DNA from 2 places in the Nitratidesulfovibrio termitidis HI1 genome. Region 2 is predicted to be linked to the other one. Evidence: predicted binding sites of a transcription regulator. Region 2 holds the regulator's gene; the other holds the start of a gene.
What was found. Region 2 encodes HrcA, which represses chaperone genes, less so after heat shock. Its sites were predicted from a motif close to TGTTAGCACTCNNNNNNNNNGAGTGCTAACA; they were not measured.

Region 1: a site for HrcA is predicted at 2,569-2,599, ahead of groES (co-chaperone GroES). Genes of this name have one in related genera too.

Annotation. Positions count from the first base shown of each region.
Region 1 covers NZ_KI632512.1:4,077,751-4,089,551, forward strand. The annotation lists gene DESTE_RS16295 (ATP-binding cassette domain-containing protein) at 1-402, shown strand, start outside; gene DESTE_RS16300 (Na+/H+ antiporter NhaC family protein) at 612-2,018, shown strand; gene groES (co-chaperone GroES) at 2,644-2,931, shown strand; gene groL (chaperonin GroEL) at 2,975-4,621, shown strand; gene DESTE_RS16315 (HAD family hydrolase) at 4,786-5,379, shown strand; gene DESTE_RS16320 (hypothetical protein) at 5,770-6,036, opposite strand; SAM riboswitch class I at 6,322-6,441, opposite strand; gene murJ (murein biosynthesis integral membrane protein MurJ) at 6,757-8,367, shown strand; gene DESTE_RS16330 (hypothetical protein) at 8,514-8,891, opposite strand; gene DESTE_RS16335 (hypothetical protein) at 8,996-9,292, opposite strand; gene DESTE_RS16340 (hypothetical protein) at 9,475-10,038, opposite strand; gene DESTE_RS16345 (transposase) at 10,476-10,742, shown strand; gene DESTE_RS16350 (IS3 family transposase) at 10,736-11,518, shown strand; gene DESTE_RS16355 (PilZ domain-containing protein) at 11,657-11,801, opposite strand, start outside.
Region 2 covers NZ_KI632512.1:1,549,006-1,560,806, reverse strand. The annotation lists gene DESTE_RS06355 (hypothetical protein) at 1-69, shown strand, start outside; gene DESTE_RS06350 (TusE/DsrC/DsvC family sulfur relay protein) at 289-606, opposite strand; gene hrcA (heat-inducible transcriptional repressor HrcA) at 1,517-2,584, shown strand; gene DESTE_RS06340 (nucleotide exchange factor GrpE) at 2,686-3,288, shown strand; gene DESTE_RS06335 (DMT family transporter) at 3,526-4,557, shown strand; gene DESTE_RS06330 (hypothetical protein) at 4,594-4,785, shown strand; gene DESTE_RS06325 (DUF429 domain-containing protein) at 4,964-6,049, opposite strand; gene DESTE_RS06320 (menaquinone biosynthetic enzyme MqnA/MqnD family protein) at 6,104-6,964, opposite strand; gene mqnC (cyclic dehypoxanthinyl futalosine synthase) at 7,295-8,422, opposite strand; gene mqnE (aminofutalosine synthase MqnE) at 8,464-9,627, opposite strand; gene DESTE_RS06305 (1,4-dihydroxy-6-naphtoate synthase) at 9,965-10,891, shown strand; gene DESTE_RS06300 (substrate-binding periplasmic protein) at 11,092-11,801, shown strand, end outside.

The sequences.
Region 1 (11,801 bases), 2.5 Mb from region 2:
TACACCGACTGGCTGCGCCAGCGCCCGAAACCGGCAGCCGATGGGGCCGGAGGAGATGCGGGGCCACGCGCGAACGGCCAGGCGGGCGACGGCCCAGGCAACGGTTCCGGCAATGGCCCCGCCAACGGCCAGATCCGCAAGCTGACCTTCAAGGAGCAGCGAGAACTGGCCGGGCTGCGCGAGGAACTGGCGGCCCTGCCCGGCAACCTGGACGCGCTGGAGCGCGAGCAGGCCACGCTGGAAGCGCGTCTTGCCGAGCCGGATTTCTTCACCACCGACCCGGAGGGCTTCAACGCCGCCGCCGCGCGCGTAGCCGCGCTGGAAGGCGAGCAGACCGCCCTGCTGGAACGCTGGGAGGTTGTGGAGGCGCGTATCGCCGAGCTGGCCCAATTCCGCGAATGACCGCGAACAGCCGCGAATAACCGGCGCGGCATGATATTCCGGGGACGCCCCCGCCAGTTCGTCTGGACATGCGGCGTCCCCGTTCCTATCTGCACGGTTCGCCGTCGCGCGCGGCAGGCGCGCGGCGGGCTTTTCCATCCGGGTCTGATCCGGACATTTCACACGTGCATGCATCGGCCCGGCAACACCGGGCTTCAAAGGATATTGTCATGTCCCGTACTTCTCATGTCGCCACGCCCCCGCACCAACCCGCCCCCAACCCTGTGGCCCTGCTGCCGCTGGGCCTGTTCCTGGTCCTGTTCATCGGCGCGGGGCTGGCTCTTGGCGCCGCCGGAACGAAGATGGCCTTCTACCAGCTGTCCCCCACGGTGGCCATTCTGCCCGCCATCGCCCTGGCCCTTGTCCTGCGCGAAAGGGCTCCGGCCACGGCGGGCCTGCCCGGCGGGCTGACCCGGCGGGTCAACGTCTTTTTGTCCGGCGCGGGCGAGATCAACATCGTCACCATGTGCGTCATCTACCTGCTGGCGGGGGGCTTTGCCTCGGTGGCGTCGGCCATCGGCGGGGTGGAATCCACGGTGAACCTGGGGCTGTCGCTGGTGCCGCATCGGCTGGTGCTGCCGGGATTGTTCGTCATTTCGGCCTTCGTGGCCACGGCCATGGGCACCTCCATGGGTACCATCGCTGCCGTGGGGCCCATCGCGGCGGGCGTGGCCGCCCAGACCGGCATGGATGCCGCGCTGCTCATGGGCGCGGTGGTGGGCGGGGCCATGTTCGGCGACAACCTGTCCATGATCTCCGACACCACCATTGCGGCCACCCGCACCCAGGGCTGCGACATGCGCGACAAGTTCCGCATGAACTTCGCCATCGCGCTGCCCGCCGCGCTGCTGGCCGTGGCGGTGTTCTGGATGGCGGGCGATGCGGGCAGGGCCGCCGCGCCTGGCGGTTACCGGCTGGTCACGGTGCTGCCCTACATCGCCATCCTGACCATGGCGCTGGCGGGCATGAACGTGTTCGCCGTGCTGTTTGCGGGCATTGCCCTGGCGGGCGGCGTGGGCATGGCCGTGGTGGAAGGCTACACCCCGCTGAAATTCGCCCAGGACATCTACAAGGGCTTTACCGGCATGCACGAGATCCTCGTGCTGTCCATGCTCATGGGCGGCCTTGGCGAACTTATCCGCTATCAGGGCGGGGTGGCCTGGCTGCTGGCCGCCGTGCGCCGGTTCACCGACCGGCCCGGCAGCAGCCAAGGGGCCGCCGCCCGCACCGCAGAGGCGGGCATCTCCGGGCTGGTGGCCGTGGCCGACCTGTGCACCGCCAACAACACCGTGGCCATCATCCTGACCGGGGGCATGGCCCGCGAGATCGCCGCCACCTCCGGCGTGGACCCGCGCCGCAGCGCCAGCCTGCTGGACATCTTCTCGTGCGTGGTGCAGGGGCTGGCCCCGCATGCGGCGCAGGTGCTGCTGGCCGGATCCATCGCGGGCATCTCGCCCGTGGCGGTGCTGTCGGCCAACTACTATTGCCTGTTGCTGGGCGTGGCTGGGGTGCTGGCCATCCTTGTCGGTCTGCCGCGTGCCCCGCGCACGACCGTGACCGAGGTCGAGCGGGTGTAATCACCCAATACGCCCAATGCGCCCGGTACGCCCGAAGCGTGCCCGAAATCTGCCCGGACAGTGCGGCAGGGCAGGTTGCCGGCCTGTCTGCCTGGATATACTGTCCGGGTAGCCTGCCTGGGCAACCTGTTCGGGCTGGCCGCCCAATCTTCCGTATTTTTCGGTTTGCAGACCTGGGGGATACGGGGATAAGGGTGAGATGGACGGATGCGTGCGAAAGTGCCCAATTTTGCAGGTTTTTCCGCAAGGAATACCGGGCGTGCAACCCGCTGGATTTGCAGGGTGCGCGAAGAAAATGCAAAAAAATGCACACGCCCCCCTTTTCAAGCCGTAAACCTGCCTTATTATCCAACGCGGTTGCCATGCACCGCCACCGCGTCAGCGGGAGCGGGCGCGCAGCCGCATCCGGCAGCCAGACCCGGCCCCTGCGGGTTCAGCCACAGCCGAAAAGCCACGATACACCGGGCGAGACGAATTTCGCCCCCCGCCACCCGGCGGGAGGGCGCGCGCGTGACACTGTCATGACGCGCGGCGAGATGACCGCCCTTGTCGCTGGCACTCGCACCCCGTGAGTGCCAAGAGACGGGACAAACAGCGATCACCTAAAGTTGGAGGACTAGTTGTCATGAATCTGAAGCCTTTGAATGACCGCGTTCTGGTGAAGCGCCTCGAATCCGAAGAAAAGACCGCTGGCGGCCTCTTCATCCCCGACACCGCCAAGGAAAAGCCCTCGCGCGGCGAAATCGTCGCCGCCGGTCCCGGCAAGGTCGCGGAAGACGGCAAGCTCATCGCCATGACCGTCAAGAAGGGCGACACCGTGCTCTTCAGCAAGTACGCCGGCACCGAGATCAAGCTTGACGGCGTCGAGCACCTTGTCATGCGCGAAGACGACATTCTCGCCATCATCGAATAACGCCCTGCGAAATCAGAACTTTCTCCCGAGGAGGATGAATACAATGGCTTCCAAGGAAATCCTGTTCGACGTCAAGGCCCGTGAAAAGCTTTCCCGCGGCGTGGACAAGCTCGCCAATGCCGTGAAGGTGACCCTCGGCCCCAAGGGCCGTAACGTGGTCATCGAAAAGTCTTTCGGTTCGCCGGTCATCACCAAGGACGGCGTGACCGTGGCCAAGGAAATCGAACTCGAAGACAAGTTCGAGAACATGGGTGCCCAGATGGTCAAGGAAGTTGCTTCCAAGACCAGCGACATCGCCGGTGATGGCACCACCACCGCCACCATTCTGGCCCAGGCCATCTACCGCGAAGGCGTGAAGCTGGTGGCCGCCGGCCGCAGCCCCATGGCCATCAAGCGCGGCATCGACAAGGCCGTTGAAAAGCTGGTCAAGGAACTCGGCACCCTGGCCAAGCCCACCCGCGACCAGAAGGAAATTGCCCAGATCGGCACCATTTCCGCCAACTCCGACACCACCATCGGCAACATCATTGCCGAGGCCATGGCCAAGGTGGGCAAGGAAGGCGTCATCACCGTCGAGGAAGCCAAGGGCCTGGAAACCACCCTTGAAGTGGTCGAAGGCATGCAGTTCGACCGCGGCTACCTGTCGCCCTACTTCGTGACCGATCCCGAAAAGATGGTCTGCGAACTCGACGAGCCCTTCATTCTCTGCAACGAGAAGAAGATCTCCAGCATGAAGGACATGCTGCCCGTTCTCGAACAGGTGGCCAAGATGAACCGCCCGCTGGTGATCATCGCTGAAGACGTGGAAGGCGAAGCCCTGGCCACCCTGGTGGTCAACAAGCTGCGCGGCACCCTTCAGGTTGTGGCCGTGAAGGCCCCCGGCTTCGGCGACCGCCGCAAGGCCATGCTGCAGGACATCGCCGTCCTGACCGGCGGCACCGTGGTGTCCGAAGACATGGGCGTGAAGCTCGAAAGCATCTCGGTGGCCGACCTTGGCACCGCCAAGCGCGTTGTGGTGGACAAGGAAAACACCACCATCGTCGACGGCGCCGGCAAGTCCGACGACATCAAGGCGCGCGTGAAGCAGATCCGCGCCCAGATCGACGAAACCACCTCCGACTACGACCGCGAAAAGCTGCAGGAACGCCTGGCCAAGCTGGTGGGCGGCGTGGCCGTGATCAACGTGGGCGCCGCGACCGAAACCGAAATGAAGGAAAAGAAGGACCGCGTCGAGGACGCCCTGAACGCCACCCGCGCTGCGGTGGAAGAAGGCATCGTCCCCGGCGGCGGCACCGCCTACATCCGCATCTCCAAGGTGCTGGACGACGTGAAGCCCGCCGATGACGACGAAGCCGCCGGCGTGAACATCATCCGCCGCGCCATCGAAGAACCGCTGCGCCAGATCTCCTCCAACGCGGGCTACGAAGGCTCCATCGTTGTCGAGAAGGTGCGCGAAGGCAAGGACGGCTTCGGCTTCAACGCCGCGTCCGGCGACTTCGAAGACCTGATCAAGGCTGGCGTCATCGACCCCAAGAAGGTGACCCGCATCGCCCTGCAGAACGCGGCCTCCGTTGCCTCGCTGCTGCTGACCACCGAATGCGCCATTGCCGAAAAGCCCGAAGCCAAGAAGGACATGCCCATGCCCGGTGGCGGCATGGGTGGCATGGGCGGCATGGGCGGCATGTACTAGGCCGAAAGGCTGGTACAGCGCGCGCATCATCGCACGTGACTGTGGGCCGGAACCTTCGGGTTCCGGCCCTTTTCGTTTGTGCGGCGGGGGGAACTGCGAGGATGCGGGCCATTTCGACTTGACGCGAACCCGGAGCACGGGCACCACGGGGCAGGAGAGGAACCATGGCGAACGCGAAACACACGGACGCGAACACCGCGCCGGACGGCATGCAACCCACGAACGAGCCCGACAGGCCATTGCTGCCTGACAGGGCGCTGCTGCTGGACTGGGGCGGCACGCTGATGCGCGTCATGCCCCGCTGGATGGGGCCGCAACACGGCTGGACCGACGAGGAACCCATGCCCCACGCGGGCGATGTGCTGTGTGCGCTGGCCGCACGCTGGCGGCTGGCCCTGGCATCCAATGCCTCGGAATCTGAAGAAGAGCCCATCCGCGCAGCCCTTGCCCCCATGGGCGTGGGACCGCTGCTGGCCGGGGTGTACACGTGGCGCTCGGCAGGGTCGCCCAAGCCCTGGCCGCCGTTCTGGGCCCACGTGCTGCGCGATTTGGGTCTGCCTGCCAATAGGGTCGTGATGATTGGTGATGACTGGACCGGCGATGTGTGGGGCGCCACGCAGGCGAGGATGCATGGCATCTGGTTCGATCCGCCGCGCAACGGAACCGTGCGCGAGACGCGCACCGCGCCCCGCGTGCGCACCATGCGCGACTTCCGCGAACTGCCCGACCTGCTGGCCGAACTGGGGTTCGCGAACTGACCGGAATTGGCCGGAATTGGCCGGAACTGACCGGAACTGACCGGAACTGGCCGGAACTAACCGGAACTGGCCGGAACTGGCCGGACCATCGGCCTGCGTCGATCGGAACAATGGCGGCGACGCCGGGGCAGGGGTACCCCGCGCCTGGCCCGGCCGTTGGCCGCCGTGCATGCCGCGTTCATATTCCTTCTGCCGCCAATGTGAACGCCCCCGCCGGTTTCCCGACGGGGGCGCTTTCGTCTGTCGTCATGTGTGCCGGGCCATGGGGGCCGCCGGAGCGCGCGGGCACGCGGGGCGGGGGAGTGGCCCGGAAAGCGATGCGTCGAAGGCCGGGACAGGCAACGCAACGGGCAGGGCGCGCTGCCGGACGCGCCCGCCGAAGGTGCCCGGCTACACCAGGTAGCCGCAGGAATGGATGATGTTCTTGCGCAGGGTGCGCCCCTTCCAGACCGCCTCGGGGCCTTCGCTGCGGATTTCCTCGCTCACGATGTCGCGCAGTTCGCGCATCTGTGCGTCGGTGAGTTGCAGGCGAGTCATGTCACCCATGAGTTCCAGCGGGTCGGACCAGCAGGTGGGCATGGGTTCGTCCTCGTTGTGGTAGAGGTAGTAGATCACACACTCGCCAACGGGCTGCAACTTCTCCAGAAAATCCTTCATCGTGTCTCCCTTTTTCCGCAAAGCCGTCCGGGCTTCGCGTGGTCAATCCGCCGGGGGCTGGGCCGGCGGACCACCGTGCGCCCTTGGGCTGTCCGCCGTCCCGCCGGATGTTCCGGCTGGGTGTGTGGCGGCCCCCGTGGCGCAACGGCCTGTTAGCTGCATTTTTTTTCTGTGGGTGCGCAATTGGCCTGAAATCCACCCACATGCACCGCACGGCTCCAGCGCCGGACGATGCCCCCAAAACAAAAAGGCCCCTCGCGTGGAGAGGCCGACGCCGCAAGCCCGCGATCATGATCCCGTGCGCGACACGGTAGGTGTTGGCACCTTGCCCGACCGACGGCGTCACGTCAGGGCAGGTTGCCGGGCGGTCACAGGGCCGTACCCTCGCGCCTCTCTCCATGAATGGGGCATATCTAGCGGTTGAGTGCACAGTTGTCAATGGATGAACAGGAAATCAGGAAATACTTGTATAGTTGTCTTTTCAGCATGATAGACAGAATAAAAAGTGGTTTCGTATAGTACCACTGCTGATAAAAATGTGACTGCGCGCCCGAAAGCCCGAAAAAAGGGAGCGGGCGATGTCGTTTTCATGGGCAGGGCTGGCGCGGGTGTGGCGCCCGCCCTTTCCGTTGTATGGTCAAGCGGGGCGGTATGGGGTAGTGGTTCCTGCGTACCGCACGTCCATCACGCCTTGCTCGCCACAGGAGAGTCCGCCGCCGCATGAAGCTGTTCACCCGCACCCACCAGATGGGCGCCGCCGCCCTGATCATGGCGGCCAGCGTCTTCGCCTCGCGGTTCATGGGCCTTCTGCGCGACAAGGTCATTTCCTACCTGTTCGGGGCCACGGCAGAGGCGGACATCTACTTCGCCGCCTTCGTGGTGCCCGACTTCATCAACTACCTGCTGGCGGGCGGCTACTTTTCCATTACCCTCATTCCCCTGCTGTCGGAGCGCTTCGAGCGCGATCCGGAGGACGGCTGGCGCTTCTTTGCCGCCGCGTTCTGGTGGATAACCATCACCATCTGCCTGTTGACCGGCGTGGCGTGGTGGTTTGCGCCGGAACTGGCCCGCGTGGCCGCGCCGGGCTTTGACGCATCATCCACGGCGCGGCTGGTGCGCTTCCTGCGCATCATCCTGCCCGCGCAGGCGTTCTTTCTGCCGGGGGCGTGCGTCACCGCGCTGCTGTACATGCGCCGCCAGTTCGCGGTGCCCGCCATGGGGCCGCTGGTGTACAACGGCTGCATCATCGGTGGCGGCGTGCTGTCGTGGCTGCTGGCCCCGACGCGCGGCATGGAGGGGTTCTGCTGGGGCGTGCTGGCGGGTGCGGCGCTGGGCAGCTTTGCCCTGCCGTTACTGGCTGCCGCGCGCGGCGGCGGGGTGCGGCTGGGACCGGTGCTGCGCCACCCCGGCGTGCGCCGTTTCGCCCTGCTGGCCCTGCCGCTGATGATCGGCCAGTCGGTGGTGGTGCTGGATGAGCAGTTCGTGCGCATCTTTGGCTCCATGACCGGCGAGGGCGCGGTGAGCCTGCTCAACTATGCCCGGCGCATCATGCTGGTGCCGGTGGGCGTGGTGGCCCAGGCTGCCGGGGTTGCTTCGTATCCGTTCCTGGCGGCGTTGGCCGCCAAGGGTGAAACCGACGCATTCGACGCCACGTTGTCCACGGCGCTGCGCAACGCCCTGGCGGTGATCATTCCCCTGTCCGTGTGGATGCTGCTGGCGGCGGAACCCACCATGCGCCTGATCTTTCAGGGCGGGGGGTTTGCCGCCGCAGAAACCCTGGCCTCCGCGCCACTTCTGCGCGTGATGCTGTGCGGCGTGGCCTTCTGGGCCGTGCAACAGGTGGTGGGCCGGGCCTTCTATGCCCATCAGGATACGGTGACCCCGGCTGTGGTGGGCACCCTGGCCACGCTGGCCGCGTTGCCGCTGTATGTGCTGGCGGGCCACGCGGGTACGCACGGCACCCTTGGCGTGGCCGTGGCGGGCACGGCGGCGGTGGCCGTGTACACCGTGGCGCTGGCCCTTGTCTGGCGCAAGCGCCATGGTGAGGGTGGACTTTCCGGCATCATCGGGTGCGGCGCGAAATCTCTGGCGCTGTGCGCCGCCGCCGCGCTGCCTGCCTGGCCCGCGCTGGCCTACGCGCCGCTGCTGGCCCCGGCGAGCCCGGCGGGCCAACTGTGGGGGGCGTTTCTGGCGCTGGCCATCAGCGGCCCGGTGTTCGCCGGAACATATCTGCTGCTGGCGCGCCGCTTTGCCCCGGAACTGGCGGAACCGGTGCTGTCGCGGCTGCGTCCGTTGCTGGCCCGCCTGCGGGGTGGGCGGCAGGAAGGCTGACGGACGCCCTCCGTACGGCGGGCTGGTCGCCAGACGGCAGGACACCCCGCGACTCTCGTCTGTTGCCGGATCACATGTGAAAGCCTCCGCTGCGTTGCCGCAACGGAGGCTTCAGTGCATGAAAGACCGGCAGACAGCCTGTTCTGCTACTGTTCCAGGCCGCCCTCACCCTCGTACATCACGCCGCCTTCTTCTTCCATTTCCAGGGTTTCCACCTTTTCCTCCAGCCATTCCAGAACGGCGCGGGCGGTATGGTAGTTCAGCACGACCTTGGAGCGGATGTGGCGGGTGATGACCTTCAGGTTCTCGTCGTAGGGGGCCACTTCATGGCCGAAGCTGCCGTCGGGCGCCACCAGGCGTTCGGAGAACGGCGGCATCTTGTCGGTTTCTATGTAGAAGCTCATTTCGATCTCGCCCTGCGGGTTGATGCCGCCCCACACACCGTGGGCGTATTCCAACCGCACGCCGGAATCGTGCTCGTATTCATAGCGGATTCGGGTCGGGTATTTCGGATCCTGACTCATGGACGCTCCTTGGGAAAGTATGGGACCGGCCAGGTTTGTCCAGGCTGGGCCAGGCAGACAGGCCGGGCAGGGTCTCGGGCGCTCCGGCAAGCCCGGTTGCCGCGTCAGCCGATCAGCGAAACCAGCGTGCCTGCGATGCGTTCGGGCACCACCAGCGGACTCTGGCGGCGGGTGTCGCCCCTGGGGGGGCTGTAGCCCGCGCGTTGCAGGCGCTGGCGTTCGGCCGCCGCATCGGCCTCCATGTCATCGACGACGGTCTGGGTCTTGTCCAGCAGGGTGGGGGACGGCGGCGGCAGGTAGGGTGGGTCGCGCCACGGGTCGAGTGGTGCGGACATGGCCCGCAGCAGCCCGGGGCTCATGCGGCGCAGTCCGGGAAGCTGCATGGCGAAATCCGTGGACATGTCCGCCTCCGGGCCGTTCATCCTGTCCGGTTCCTTGGGCGCGCATTCTAGGGTAGTCGCCGGGTGAAGTAAAGGCGCGCCCCCCGCAACGGAAAGGCCATGGCGCGCTGGTGCACGCCATGGCCCGTGTGATTCGCGGTTCGATTCGCGGTGTGATCGGGGCAGCCCTGTGCTTGCCGGGGCTATTCGGCGCCCGGTTCGTACCCCGGCAACACGATGGACGACGGGGCACCCGCAGCGCCCGAACCCTTGGGACAGTCCTTGAGCAGGGTGCAGATTTCGCAGCCGCCCTTGAACGGGAAATGGGTGACCACGGCGTAGCGGCGCGACAGGGTGGGGCCGTCGCCGTTGTAGGGCAGGCCTTCGGCCTCCAGCGCGGCGCGCAGTTTGTCGGTGGGCTTGGGCGCCGGGGCGCAGCCCACGTCCTCCACTTCGGGCAGCAACATGTGGACCGCACTCATGACCATGGTCTGGGCCAGGGAGTTGATGATGAACGCGTCGGAGGGAGAGGATTCCCACGCGGCGTCCACGTCTTCTTCCACGTCGCTGTCCAGCCACACCACAAGGTACTGGATCTTTCCGGTGTTGATGTGCAGCGCGTGCAGCTTGTCCATCCAGGCTTCCCAGCGCTGCATCAGGCGGTTCATCACTTCGCCGCCGATGCGCGTTTCCTGGCTGGTGTTCATCAGCAGTTCCACGTCGAAGTAGGGCTGCACGTCAAGCCTTTCCGCAGTATGTTCCGCCATGTCCCTGTCTCCTGGGGTTGTGCTCGTGTGGGGGCGGCGTGCGCCGGGGCGCTGCCGCGCTTGCGAGGGCCGGGGCCGATGCCCGCACCTGCATGGCGGACCGGTTCGGCGTTGGCCCGGGGTATGCGGCGTGGCCGGATTGTCCGGCGCTGCTGCGCTATCCCCGTGTTGTCGTGGACGAGACTTTGCGCGAAAGGCACGGGGCGCGTCAAGGGACAAGGGACAAGGGAAGGTGGGGACAAGGGAAGAGGAGGATGGGACAAGGGCGAGGGCGGCAGGGTGCAGGCGCCATGAAGGTGCGCGGGGATGCCCTAGCGCGCAGGCGCGGTGCGCCCACTGGCAAGGGACTGGCAAGAGGCTGGCAGGGGAAGGGTATACTGCCCCCCATTAACAAGGTGGCCCTGTTAAGGTAGTTTTCTTCCATCCTTGGAGGAAGCATGAAACGCCGAGTCTGGGACAGCAAAAGCAAGGCCCGCATTGTGCTTGAGGGATTGCAGGGTCGCTCTGTGGCAAGCATTTGCAGTGAGTATCAAATCACTCAGGGTATGTATTACCGCTGGCGCGACACGTTGTTGGCCAATGCCGCCCTGGCTTTTGAGGTGGGCGCCACTAACCGACGAGAAGAACGCCTTGCGACAGAGAACCAAAAACTCAAGCAAGCCGTTGGCGAACTGACGCTGGAGTTAAAAAAAAACGACTGGTAAGCGGCAAGCGCCGATCCGGCCAGGCCCAGCTTCAGCGCGATGCCGAACTCTTGCCGTTGATCGAGTCCCTGAAAATGGAACATCCCTTTTGGGGCTATCGCCGCGTATGGGCCACCCTTCGGTATAAAAACGGCCTGATCATCAACGTCAAACGAGTGGCACGCCTGATGCGTCTGCATGGCCTTGGGGTGAAGCGCGCAGCCTTGCGGGCAAAGCGCACCCCTTCCGGAAGCAAGCCGCGCCCCGTCCGCCCGTGTCAGTGGTGGGGCATCGACATGACCAAGGTCATGACGGAAGGCGGCTGGGTGTATATCGTGCTGGTGGTGGACTGGTTTTCCAAGAAGATCGTGGGCCACCATGCCGACTACCGGAGCCGGAGCCATGAGTGGCTGCAAGCTCTGGATACGGCTATCCAGACGCACTTTCCCGGAGGCGTCCGGGGGCACGGCCTGAGCCTGATGAGCGACAACGGCTGCCAACCGACAGGAACGGCTTTTATGCGCGACTGCGCGACTCTCGGCATCACGCAGGCGTTTACCAGCTACAACAATCCCAAAGGGAACGCGGATACCGAGCGGACAATGCGTACGATCAAGGAAGAGCTCTTCTGGCTGCACGAATGGCGTAGCCTGGAACACCTCAACCGCGCCCTCTCTGACTGGATAGAAAACTTCAACACCACATACCTGCATTCGGCGCTTGGCTGGAAGACTCCGCAAGGCGTCCATCAGCAGGCAAACAAAACCTGGAGGAATTCTCCCTTAAAGGCCGCTTGATTTAAGGGGGGCATTACAAGGGCGAGAGACAGGCGGCAATGCCGGGGCGGCGGGCGGTCCGGACGCCGGGCAAAAGCGTGCCCTCCGCGCGACCGGGATTACCTTCGGGGCCGCGCGGCAGATGGGGGGGATGGGCGGCTACTGGACGAAGTAGCGTTCCATGAGGGCATGGCTGGCGGTATCACCGCCAATGAACGACGCGCCAACCCGCGTGGCGCCCTTGCCGCGCTCGTTGCGGGTGCTGCGGCAGCGCATGCGCACCGGCGGGTTGCTGTCGTCCAGG
Region 2 (11,801 bases):
AGCGTCCTGTGCCGCGAAGAGGCGCTGAACACGTTGTTCGACGCCGCTGAGGACGGCACCGAACATTGATTCCGGTCGTCCTTCCCACAAGCAACCACGCTTCGCAGTACGAAGCCCGCAACCGGCGCGCCTGAACTGGCCAGGCGTGCCACTGAAAGCCGCAAAGGGCGGGAGCGCAAGCTCCCGCCCTTTGCGGCGTGGCGCAACGGCGTTGCGTGGCCAGGCCAGGGAAATGAGAAGGGCGGAAGCTTGCGCTCCCGCCCTTTCGTGAACAATGGGCCGTATGGACTACACGCAGCCGGTGGGCTTGGGCAGGCCGGCCATCTTGCAGGCGCCCTTGCCGGGGCCGGAGGGGAACAGTTCGTAGATCTCCTTCAGCTTGAAGCCGGTGTTCTTGGAGAGGATACGAACCATCGGGGCGATGCCGTTCTTCTTGTAGTAGTCCTGCAGGAAGTCGATGATCTTCTGGTGATCGGGGGTGATGTCCGCGATACCTTCGGATTCCTTCACGAATTCAACCCACTCGGTGCTCCAGTCATCAAAGCGAAGAAGGAAGCCGTCTTCATCGACTTCGAAGCTCTTGCCCTTGTAAGTGACTTCAGCCATGCGTGTCCTCCTTGGACAGGTTCTTGGCAGTGAAAGGGATGCACGACAAACGCCTGACCTTCGCATCGTGCGGCGATGCGCCGGCCGATGATAAGCAGCGATCCGCTGCCTCTATCCGAATGATGGTCGCCCATGGGCAGACTCTGCCCGCTGGATAAACCGCAGCCACCCGGCGTGTCAACGAGGCTCCCATGCGGGCGCTTCGCTGGTGAACCCGCAACGTACCCCGAAGGGGGACGCAAACACGGGTACCGGAGAACCGAATCGCGCGGGTTTTTCCGGGTTCCAGACATGCGGACGAGGCACAAGATGCCACAATGTCATGAAAAATTCAAGGCAGGCGTGGGTGTTTTTTCGGCAAGCATTACAGCCCCCTACAGGTGAGCGTGTAAACAGTTGCTCACCAGCCGCAACATGCCCGGCAGGATGGGCGCATTACGGGCCGTATGGGGTTTGCTATGTGGGGCAGGGTAAGTGATGCATGCCATGATGCATTTCCACTCCCCGGTGACAGGTGGCACTGTAGTGTGTTGTCGGAACTGTGTCAATGTATGTGAAATAATGCACTAGTCGTGAGTGGGCACAACATGCCGCATACAGTGGGGTACCTTTGCGAAGGCTGAAAATGGCAGTGGTGGGTTCGTTTTTGTTATCAGTCTGAAATAACAGTGTATTACGGTGCATTCAGGTCTTCTTGGCAAAGTCATTGTGAAATATGTCACAATTGGTGGACCGGTTCGGTCCGATACGTCGTGTGCGGCGCGTCCGGCACGCCGGCGCCGCCTTGTTCCGGCGTGTCGGTCTGGCGGAACGGGGCGGGCATACCCCTGCCAACCTTGACAGCCCCCACCCCCGTTGTTACCCGTTTGTGCTACTGCAAGAACTGCATCCTCATGATGCCGGAGCCTTCATGCCCAGCCTCGGACAGCGCGAAACCCAGGTGCTCGCCACCATCATCGAAAGCTACATCGCCTCGGCCTCGCCCGTGGGGTCTCGCGCCGTGGCCGAGCACTCCGGTCTGCATCTTTCCCCGGCCAGCATGCGCGCCACCATGTCCGACCTGACCGACCTCGGGTATCTGGAGCAGCCGCACACGTCCGCAGGAAGGGTGCCTACCGCGCGCGCCTTCAGGTTGTATGTGGACAGCCTGCTGCGACCGTTGCCGCTGGGCAGTGTCGAGCGGGAGGCCATAGCCGACGAGCTTTCGCGGCAGGAACTGGAGATTTCCGGCATCCTGCGCCGCGCCGCCAACCTGTTGTCCGGGCATGCCCGGCAACTGGGCATGGTGGTGGCCCCCAGCGAGGACGAGGCCCGCTGGCGCAGCATCGAATTCGCCCCGGCAGCCGAAGGGCTGGTGCTGGCCGTGCTGATGCTGGAAGGCGGCCTTGTGCGCACCCGCACCGTGCGCGTGGACGAGCGCTACGGGCAGGATGAACTGGTGCGCTTCGGCAACTATCTCAACGACCATTTCCGGGGGCTGTCCCTGTCCGAAGCGCGTGATCGCATCGGCCACGAACTGGCCCGCGCGGGGTCGCGGCTGGAAGAAATGTGCGTGCGCGCCCTGGCCCTGTCGCGCCGCGCCGTCGAACACATGGGTGACGACCGCGAACTCATCGTCAACGGCACGCTGAACATGCTGGAGCACGCGGAATTCACCGATGTGGGCCGCATGCGCGACCTTTTGGCCGCCATCGAGGAACGCTCTCGCCTGCTGGAACTTCTGGACCGCACCCTGTCCGAACGCGACGTGCGCATCACCTTCTGTCAGGACGTGGCCAACGGCGCGCCCGACGGGCTGCGCGGGTGCAGCGTGATCAGCGCCCCGTACGGTGGGGACGCGCCGCGCGGCGTGGTCAGCGTGGTGGGGCCGCTGCGCATGGACTACGCCAAGATCGTTCCGGTGGTGCAGTGCGTTTCGCGGGCGCTCACCCAACTGTTCAGCGAACGGTTTGCCGCAGCCCCTTCCCGACTGCCGTAATCCCGGCCATTTTCCGGACAGCGCCCGATACATGCGACCCGCCCCGGCGGGATATTTCAACGACGACGTCACGCTTCAGGATTTCAAGGAGATTCAGGAACATGCCCCCCAGCAATGTGTTCAAGGACAATGTGGAGATCAGCCCCGAGGCCGAGGCCCTGCGTACCGAGGCCGATGCCTCCTCGCGGAATCAGGCCGCTGCGGGTTCCGCCGTGGTGATCGACGATGACGGCCTGCGCGAACAGTGCGCCGCCCGTCTGTGTCCGGAATGTCCCGAGCGGGCCGAGGCCGACGAGCAGCGCCTGCGCGCCTTGGCGGAAATGGACAATTTCAAGAAGCGCTTGCAGCGCGAAAAGGACGACCAGGTGCGCTACGCCGCAGAAGTGGTGCTGGCGGACCTGCTGCCCACCCTGGACAACCTGGACCTGGCCCTGCAGTACGGGCGCGGCAACGCGGCCTGCAAGGACATGCTGATCGGCGTGGAGATGACCCAGAAGCTCTTGCTGGACGCGCTGAAGCGCCACGGCCTGGAACCCGTGGGCGAGGCGGGCGAACCGTTCAGCCCGGAAATTCACGAGGCCATCGGGGCCGAAGTGCGCCCCGACCTGCCGGAAAACACCGTGTGTGCGCTGATGCAGCGCGGCTATCGACTGAAGGAACGCCTGCTGCGGCCCGCCAAGGTCACCGTAAGCCGTACGGAATAGGCGTCCGGAATAGGCGCCCGGATAGCAAAGGGCACGCAATGCGGACATCAGGCGGCACGTCCCCCGGCGGGACGTGCCGCCTTCGCGTTTCCGCCGGGAAGGAACCCGGAAAACGGGCCGTGGGGCTGCCGGTCACCTGTCCGGCGTCTGCCCGGGGTCAGCCCGGCGTCTGCCTGATGCCAGTTGGGGCACCGACACCATTTGCGCTTCACCCGGCTTCGCAGTATGGGGGGCCGCATGAGTACACACCGTTCCCCCTGCCTTGATGCGGGCGGGCTGCTGCGCGTTGCCGGGGGCGGCGTGCTGATCAGCTTTTCCGCCGTGTTCGTGAAGCTGGTGCAGGTGGGGCCCAGCCAGTCTGCCTTCTACCGCATGTTCTTCGGCGGGCTGGCCCTGCTGTGCGTGGCCCTGGCCCGGCGCGAACGGCTGCGCGCGCGGCCCGGCGTGTGGGGCGTGATGGTGGGAGCCGCCGTGCTGTTCGCGCTGGACCTGGAGTGCTGGCACCGGGGCATCCTGCTCATCGGGCCGGGGCTGGCCACCATCATCGGCAATTTCCAGGTATTCTTCATCGCCATTGCCGGGGCGCTGCTGCTGGGCGAAAAGCTGTCCGGGCGGCACATGGCGGCCATTCCGCTGGCCCTGGCCGGGCTGTGGCTGCTGCTGGGCGTCAGCCCGGCGGACCTGTTGCCCACATCGACGGATGGCGGGCTGGTGGTGGGCGATTCGCTGGCCGGGGTGGGCTACGGTTTTGCCACGGCGTTGTTCTACACCGGGTTCATCCTGCTGCTGCGCCAGTCGCGCGGCATGGCGGGCATGCTTTCGCCGGTGGCCAACATGGCGGTCATTTCACTGGCCTGCGCCGCGGTGAGCGGCGCGGGCATTCTGGTGCGCGGCGACAGCTTTGCCATTGCAGATGCGGCCAGCGGCGGCTACCTGGTGGCCTACGGCGTGCTGTGCCAGGGCGTTGGCTGGGTGCTGCTGTCCACCGGGCTGCCGCGCCTGCCCGCCTCGCTGGCGGGGCTGGTGATGCTGGTGCAGCCCGCGTTGTCGTTCATGTGGGACATCGTGCTGTTCAAACGGCCCACCGACGGATGGGGTATGGCCGGGGCGGGCATCGCCCTGTTCGCCATCTGGCTGGGCCTGTCCGGTGCCTCGGGTGCGTCTGGCGGAACTGGCGGAACTGGCGGAACTGGCGGTTCGGGCGCGCGGGTATGCCGTCCGGGCGAGATGGCTGAAGATTCCGATGCGGCGGCGCATGAGGATGCATGACAATCAGGGCGCGCTGCGCCGTTAACGGACGGAGGGATGACGGTGCAGATATTGAGCCTGATATTCGTGACCGCCGTGGCATTGGTGCTCGGCTGGCTGCTGGTGCGCGGACTGCTGGCCGCCGCAGGATGCGTTCTGCGCCTGTTTCTGGGGCTGTTGCTGCTTGGGCTGCTGGGGGCTACCTGGTCCATGCTGTCCTATCTGTTCAGCGGCGGAGCGGGCTGGTAGGCGGACACAGGTTGCCGTCAGGACAATGGCCGCAGACTGAGGCGGGCAACACACGGGGCTGACCCCGCGAGGGCACCCCGAACTTTGCGCAGATACGGCGCGTGGCGGATGATCGTCACGCGCCGTTTTTTTGCATGGGTGCGCCGCAGTATCTGCGGAGGGGATGCAGGGGGCGAGACTATGCCACAGGCGGCAGTCCGGCGATCCAGCCTTCCACGCCCAGTTGGGCGGCGGTGATGCCGCGCGGCGGGGCCGATCGTGTTGGCAGGCCATAGCCGGGCCGCAGGGTGGACGCTGCGGCCAGCACGGCGCAGAGCAGGGCATCCAGCAGGTCCGCTTCCGGGTCGTCCAGCATGCGGGCGGCATGGTCCGCGTTCCAACGGATGGTCAGAAAGGGAAGGCCGGTGGCGTTCGTCGATCCGGCCAGCCCCGCCAGGCTCCCGAGCAGGTCCGTACGGGCCTTGCGCCGGGCTGCCCGGTCTGAACTCTCGCCACCCTTGTACGGGGTACGGCCTATCAACTGGCGGGCCAGCCAGCCGGGGTAGGTTTCCAGCGCCGCACGGGGCGAAGCCGACAGATCGGGCAGGGGGCGCAGCAGGGGCACGTGAACCTGGTGCGCGGCCAGACGCGGAGCCACGGCGTGGAACATCAGGGCCACGGGCGGCCGCACCGTGTTCATGGGGCTGGCGGCCCCGGCGCGGCGGCAGCAGGCGCGGTACAGGTACTTCTGCCCGGCGGGCCGGGCGGCGGACACCCCGCGCAACAGATCGCGGAACGTGGCGCGGTCCATGGTTCCGCACAGGGCGGCATATCCGGCCCAGTCGCGTGGCCAGTCCAGTTGTTCCACCAGTTCCAGCGGTTGCGCCAGCGCGGCGTCGATGCCCAGCACCCAGCCCGCGTCGGGCGGAACATCGCCCCCCGCGAAGCCCGCATCCAACAACCCACCGAACAGCCGGTCCAGGTCGCCCAGCGCGTGCAGTTCGCGCAGTTCGTGCAGGGTAAGCACGGGGGGTGCGCCGAGCAGGCCCGGCCAGTCCGGCCAGTCCGGCCAGTCTGGCAAGCCTGGCCTGTCCGGCATTCCGTTATCCGGCGCGTTCCCGCTCCCCGGCGCAAGGTCGCACACCGCCAGGGTCAGCGGTTTGCGTGGGCCGGGGGTGGCCGTAACGTCAAGGCCCAGAATCCGCACGGGCAGGGTGTGGGCGGGGTGCGACGCGACGGGCGTATCCTGACTGGCGAGTTGCGTGGGGTTTCCGCTGGTATGCATGGCGGGTCGCAAACGCAAAACGGCCCCGCGTCCTGTTCGCGGGGCCGCCATGCGCTACATGCTGAAGAATTCCAGTTCCGGCGCCACGGGTATTTCGCCCGCCTCGGCCAGCCGGTGGTAGAACAGGCGCAGTCCTTCCATTTCCGGAAAGCCCATGTGGAAGACCAGGCCGTGGTAGTACTGGCGCAGTTCTTCGCGCGTCAGGGGGCAGCCCTGTAAGGTCAGGTCGAGGATCACGTCCATGTGCAGTTCGCCCCAGTTGCGGGCGCGCTGCAACAGTTCGCACGGGTCATTGGCGAAACAGCCTGCTGTCGCGGCGGCGCGGCTGACCACCCATACCCCGAACACGAAGGGCAGGCCGGTCCACTGCCGCCAGGCCTCGCCAAGGTCCAGCCGGTACGGGAACTCCGGGTGGTTGCGCAGGCGCAGGGCCTCGTCGCCGATGGCCAGGAACGCCTCCGGCGGGTTGCCCGACGCGATGCGTCCGGTGGCCGAACCCACCTCGTAGCGTACCGGGAACTTGTAGTAATCGCGGAACAGCAGGCGCAGCAGCGCGGCAGAGGTGTGCGTCTCGGCGCTGATCAGCACCGGCTGGTCGGCCAGGTCCTCCACCGGGCGGCGCGACAGCAGCAGCACGCTCTGCACCGGCCCCCGGCTGCCGATGGCGAGATCGGGCACCAGCAGGTAGTTCCTCCACCGGTGCGCGTACTCCACCGACGAGTTGGACGACACGTGCAGGTCGCCCCGGGCCATCATGTTGTTCAGCACCGCAGGCGGCCCGGCCACCAGTTCGTACTCGTGCGGGATGATGCCCGACTCCAGCGGATGGTAGATGGGCAGCACGTTCAGGTACCCGATGCGGCCCAGGCGCAGCGGGCGCGCGCATGACGACGGCGTGGTGGTAGCTTTGTTCATGGCATGTATCGCGTTTGTATCCCCTGCCGGTTTGGCTGTTTGTTACGCCTCCGGCGGGCAGGGGGCTTTGCCCCCTGCACCCCCATATTGGGGGGCTTGGGGCGTTTTTTGATAAAGAAGAGGAAGCCTGATGTTCCGTATCCCCCCAATTAAAAAGTTTTGGGGGGAGCTTCAGCCGTTATGCGAGTCTTCGAGCATTACGGATGAAGACAGCAGAGCGGGGTACGGGGGAAGGAGACCCTTTTACGCGTTGCGGTCGCCATCCGTAAGGTTCACGCTTCGCGCTCACCTAACGGCTGCCGCAAAGGGTCCCTTCCCCGGTTGTTGCCTTTACAACTCCTGTATCTCCCCTTCCACCACGGGTTGGGGCGAAACGGGGGTATAGTTCATGGTGCGTTGCACGGGGGTGAACCCGGCGGCGCGGATGCAGTTGTGGATTTCGCGGCGCGAGAGGCTGAAGCTGACGCCTGCGGCGGCCACCACGTTTTCCTCGATCATGAGCGAGCCGAAGTCGTTGGCGCCGAAGTACAGGGCCAGTTGGGCCACCTGCGGCCCCATGGTCACCCACGAGGCCTGCACGTTGTCCACGTTGTCCAGCACCAGGCGCGACAGGGCCAGCAGTCGCAGGTAGGCGGGCGCGGGTTCCGGGTCGCGGTGGATATTGGTGTGCGCGGGCTGGAAGGTCCACGGGATGAATGCGGTGAACCCGCCGGTGCGGTCCTGCACCTCGCGCACGGCAAACAGGTGGTCCAGGCGGTGGCGGGGCTCTTCCTCGTGCCCGAACATCATGGTGGCGGTGGTACGCAGCCCCTGGGTGTGGGCTTCTTCCATCACGCCCAGCCAGCGCCCGGCGGAACACTTGTTGGGCGAAACCTGGGTGCGCACCTCGTCCACCAGGATTTCCGCGCCGCCGCCGGGGATGGAGTGCAGCCCGGCGGCACGCAGCCGCGCGATGACCTCGGCCACGGTGATCTTTTCGAACTCCGCGAAAAAGACGATTTCGGGCGGCGAAAAGGCGTGGATGTGGATGGCGGGATAGGTGTCGCGAATCCAGCCGATCATGCCCTCGTAGAACGACAGGGGCAGATCGGGGTGGTGGCCGCCTTGCAGCAGGATCTGGGTGCCGCCGAGGGCCAGGGTTTCCTCAATCTTCCTGCCCAGTTCCTCGCGCGTCAGCACGTACCCTTCGGGGTGGCCGGGGGCGCGGAAAAAGGCGCAGAAGCGGCAGGCGCACACGCAGATGTTGGAATAGTTGATGTTGCGGTCGGCCACGTAGGTGACCACGGGCTGCGGATGCTTGCGCAGGCGCACGGCGTGGGCCAGATGCCCCAGGGTGTGCAGCCCGGCGTGGTCGTACAGCAGGTCGGCGTCGGCGCGGGTAAGGCGCTGGCCGTCCAGTACCCGTTCGGCCACGGCGCGGACCCCGGTCGGCTCATTGATGGACGAGCCGCCCGGCATGATGGGCCTGTTGGTGGCGGTGGCGGCGGTAGTGGCGGCGCTCATGCCCGGACCTCCGGCGTATCGGCGTGCCCGGTATCGTTGCGGATGGCGTCCGGGTCGGCCACGGGGTTGAAGTGCGAATCGCGGCGCACCGGGGTGAAGCCGGAACGGCGGATCATCAGTTCCAGTTCGGGCACGGTGAGCGACTGGGCGGAATCGGCCCCGGCGTCGTGGCCGATGCGTTCCTCGACGATGGTGCCGTCCAGGTCGTCAGCCCCGAAGTACAGGGCGGTCTGGGCCATCTTGACGCCCATCATCACCCAGTAGGCCTTCACATGGGGGATGTTGTCCAGCATCAGGCGGCTTACGGCCACGGTGCGCAGCCGGTCGAGGCCCACGTGTTCGCCCACCCGTTCGGGCGGCAGCTTGAGCAGGCTGTTTTCCGTCAGGAAGGGCAGGGGGATGAAGCAGGTGAACCCGCCGGATGTGTCCTGCTGTTCGCGCAGGCGGCACAGATGGTCCACGCGGTGCTCGAAGGTTTCAATGTGCCCGTAGAGCATGGAACAGTTGGTGCGGATGCCGAGGGAATGCGCCTCGCCCGCCACGCGCAGCCATTCGTCCGCCGTGGCCTTGCGCGGGCATATTCTGGTGCGCACTTCCGGCGCGAAGATTTCGGCACCGCCGCCGGGCATCATGGCCAGGCCCGCGTCCTGCAGGCGGCGCAGCACGTCCAGCGTGCTGATGCCTTCCATGCTGGCGAAGTGGGCGATCTCCACGCCGGTGAAGGCCTTGACGATGCTCTGGGGGCGTGCTGCACGGATGCGGCGGATGACGTCCTCGAACCAGGCAAGGCCCAGGTCCGGGTGGCAGCCGCCCACGATGTGCACCTCGGAAAACGGGGTGCCCCGGTCGTCCAGCACGCGGTGCAGGATGTCGTCCGGCGTCAGGGCGAAGGAACCGGCCTGCCCGCGTTCTCGCTGAAAGGCGCAGAACAGGCAGCCGTTGACGCAGATGTTGGTGTAATTGACGTGCCGGTTGAGCACGTAATAGGTTCTGTCGCCGTGCAGGCGGGTGCGCGCGTGGTGGGCAAGAGCCCCCACGGCGGTGATGTCCGGGCAGTGGAACAGCGCCAGACCCTCTTCGGGCGAAAGGCGCGCGCCTTCCATCACCTTTTCGAAGGCGGTCCCAAGGCCCAGGCGGGCGTAATGGGCAGCGTCGAGCATGTGTCCTCCGGTGTGGCGGGACTGAAATGTCTTGCGGATGGTGAGCGAGGCAGCGGTTCCTGTCCGGGGCCAACCCGAACCGAGTGGCCTGATCGGGTCCGATCTTGCCGGTCAGGGGCTTGCATCCCGCTGACGGAAGGCGGAGTATCGACCCGCCGTGGCCCCGTGTCAACACCGTGGGCACGCCGGGGCGACTGCCCGGCGCACCGGGCCTGTCCATTTTTCGTGCATTGCACCGGGCTTCGGGCCTGACCATTTCATCTGGCATTACTGCCCATCATTCCCTCGTCCATTCCCACCCGCCCGGCCATCCGGGCGGCCCCGCAAGGTCGCTTCCATGTCTTCGCAGAACCAGCACACTCCGGCAGTTTCCCTGTCCCCGGCGCGCACCCTGTCGCTGGGCATTTCCCCCTGCCCCAACGACACCTACATCTTTCACGCCCTGGCCAGGGGATGCATTCCGCTGCCCTGCGGGTTCGACCTGTTCATGGCCGACGTGGAGGTGCTGAACGGCCGCGCCCGCGCGGGCACGCTGGACGTGACCAAGCTGTCGCTGGCGGCCATGGCCCATGTGCTGGACGACTACGTGCTGCTCAATGCCGGGGCGGCGCTGGGGCGCGGCTGCGGACCGCTGCTGGTGGCGCGCGAGCCGCTGTCGCCCGCCGATCTGGCCGGGGCGCGGGTGGCCATCCCGGGCCGCATGACCACGGCCAACCTGTTGCTTTCCCTGCACGGCATGCTGCAAGGCCCGCGCGAGGAAATGGTGTTCGACCAGGTCATGCCCGCCGTGGCCGCAGGAAAGGCCGATTGCGGGCTGGTCATCCACGAGGGCCGCTTCACCTACGGCGGCTACGGCCTGCATTGCGTGCTGGACCTGGGGCAGTGGTGGGAATCCGCCTACGGGCTGCCCTTGCCGCTGGGGGCCATTGCCGCGCGGCGGGACCTGGGCGAGGCCACCATACTTGCCGTGCAGGACGCCATCCGGCGCAGCCTGGAATACGCCAACGCCAATCCGGCGGCCTCGCGCGCGTGGATACGCGAACATGCCCAGGAAATGTCGGATGAGGTGACCGACAGCCACATCCGCACCTTCGTGAACGACTTCAGCCTGGACCTGCGTGACGAGGGGCGCGCCGCCATCCGCGCGCTGCTGGAAAAGGCCGTTGCCATGTCAGGAAGACCGGGTGGATCAGATGGGCCTGATGAGCCTGATGAGGCAGACGGGCCAGGCAAGAACCTGCCCGACCTGCCCCTGTTCGCCTGAGGGGCGCAGCATTGACAATAACTCCGGTGCATCATAGCTCAGTATAATACTGGGCGAACACTCAGCGGCACGCCGCCGGGAGCACCCAAGGGGATCCGGCATGTCACTCCGCCGGGGGGAAGGGCGTGACGGGCGCCTGCCACCGAAAACGCGCACGGCGGGGCAAGTGCCGGGGCGTTTTCATACCGTCGGGGGAACCCATGATGCTGCCATGGGATTTGCTGCCGCACCGATTCATGACGGCCTTGCGCATGGTCGTGGTCATGGTGCTGACGCTGCTGATGCATCCGGCGGCGGGCAGTGCCGCGCCCTCAGTGGTGCTGTGCAACGACGAGCACTTTCCCCTTTCCTACCGCGATGACGCCGGACAGCCCGCCGGGATGTATCCGGAAATCCTGCGCGAGGCCGCGCGCCGATCCGGCGTGCAACTGGATGTTCGCGTTGTCCCGTGGACGCGGGCCCTGCGCGCCCTGGAAATGGGCGAGGCGGCCCTTGGGGGCGTCTTTTCCACCACCCGCGCGCGCGGGCAGTGGCGGGTCAGCCTGCCCCTGCATCTGGAACGCATCGTGGCCGTGCTGCCGCAGGACGCCACGTTCCATGCCACCCGGGTGGCCGAGCTGAAGCCGTATCGTACCTGCATCGTGGAGGGGTGGAACTACGGGCCGCCGCTGGATGGGGCCCTGGTGGACGGCGGCTGGAACCTGGACCCCGCGCCCAGCGAGGCGCTGTGCCTGCGCAAGCTGGAAGCGGGCCGGGTGCAGGTGGCGCTGGTGGGCGAGGCCGGCGCCCTGCGCCTGCCGGACCCCGCCGTGCCGACGCGCACACGCACGGTCCGCGTGGGGCTGGAACTGCCGGTGCACGTGTTCTGGCCGCTCACCGTGCCGGACGAGACGGTGCGCCGCGTGGACGG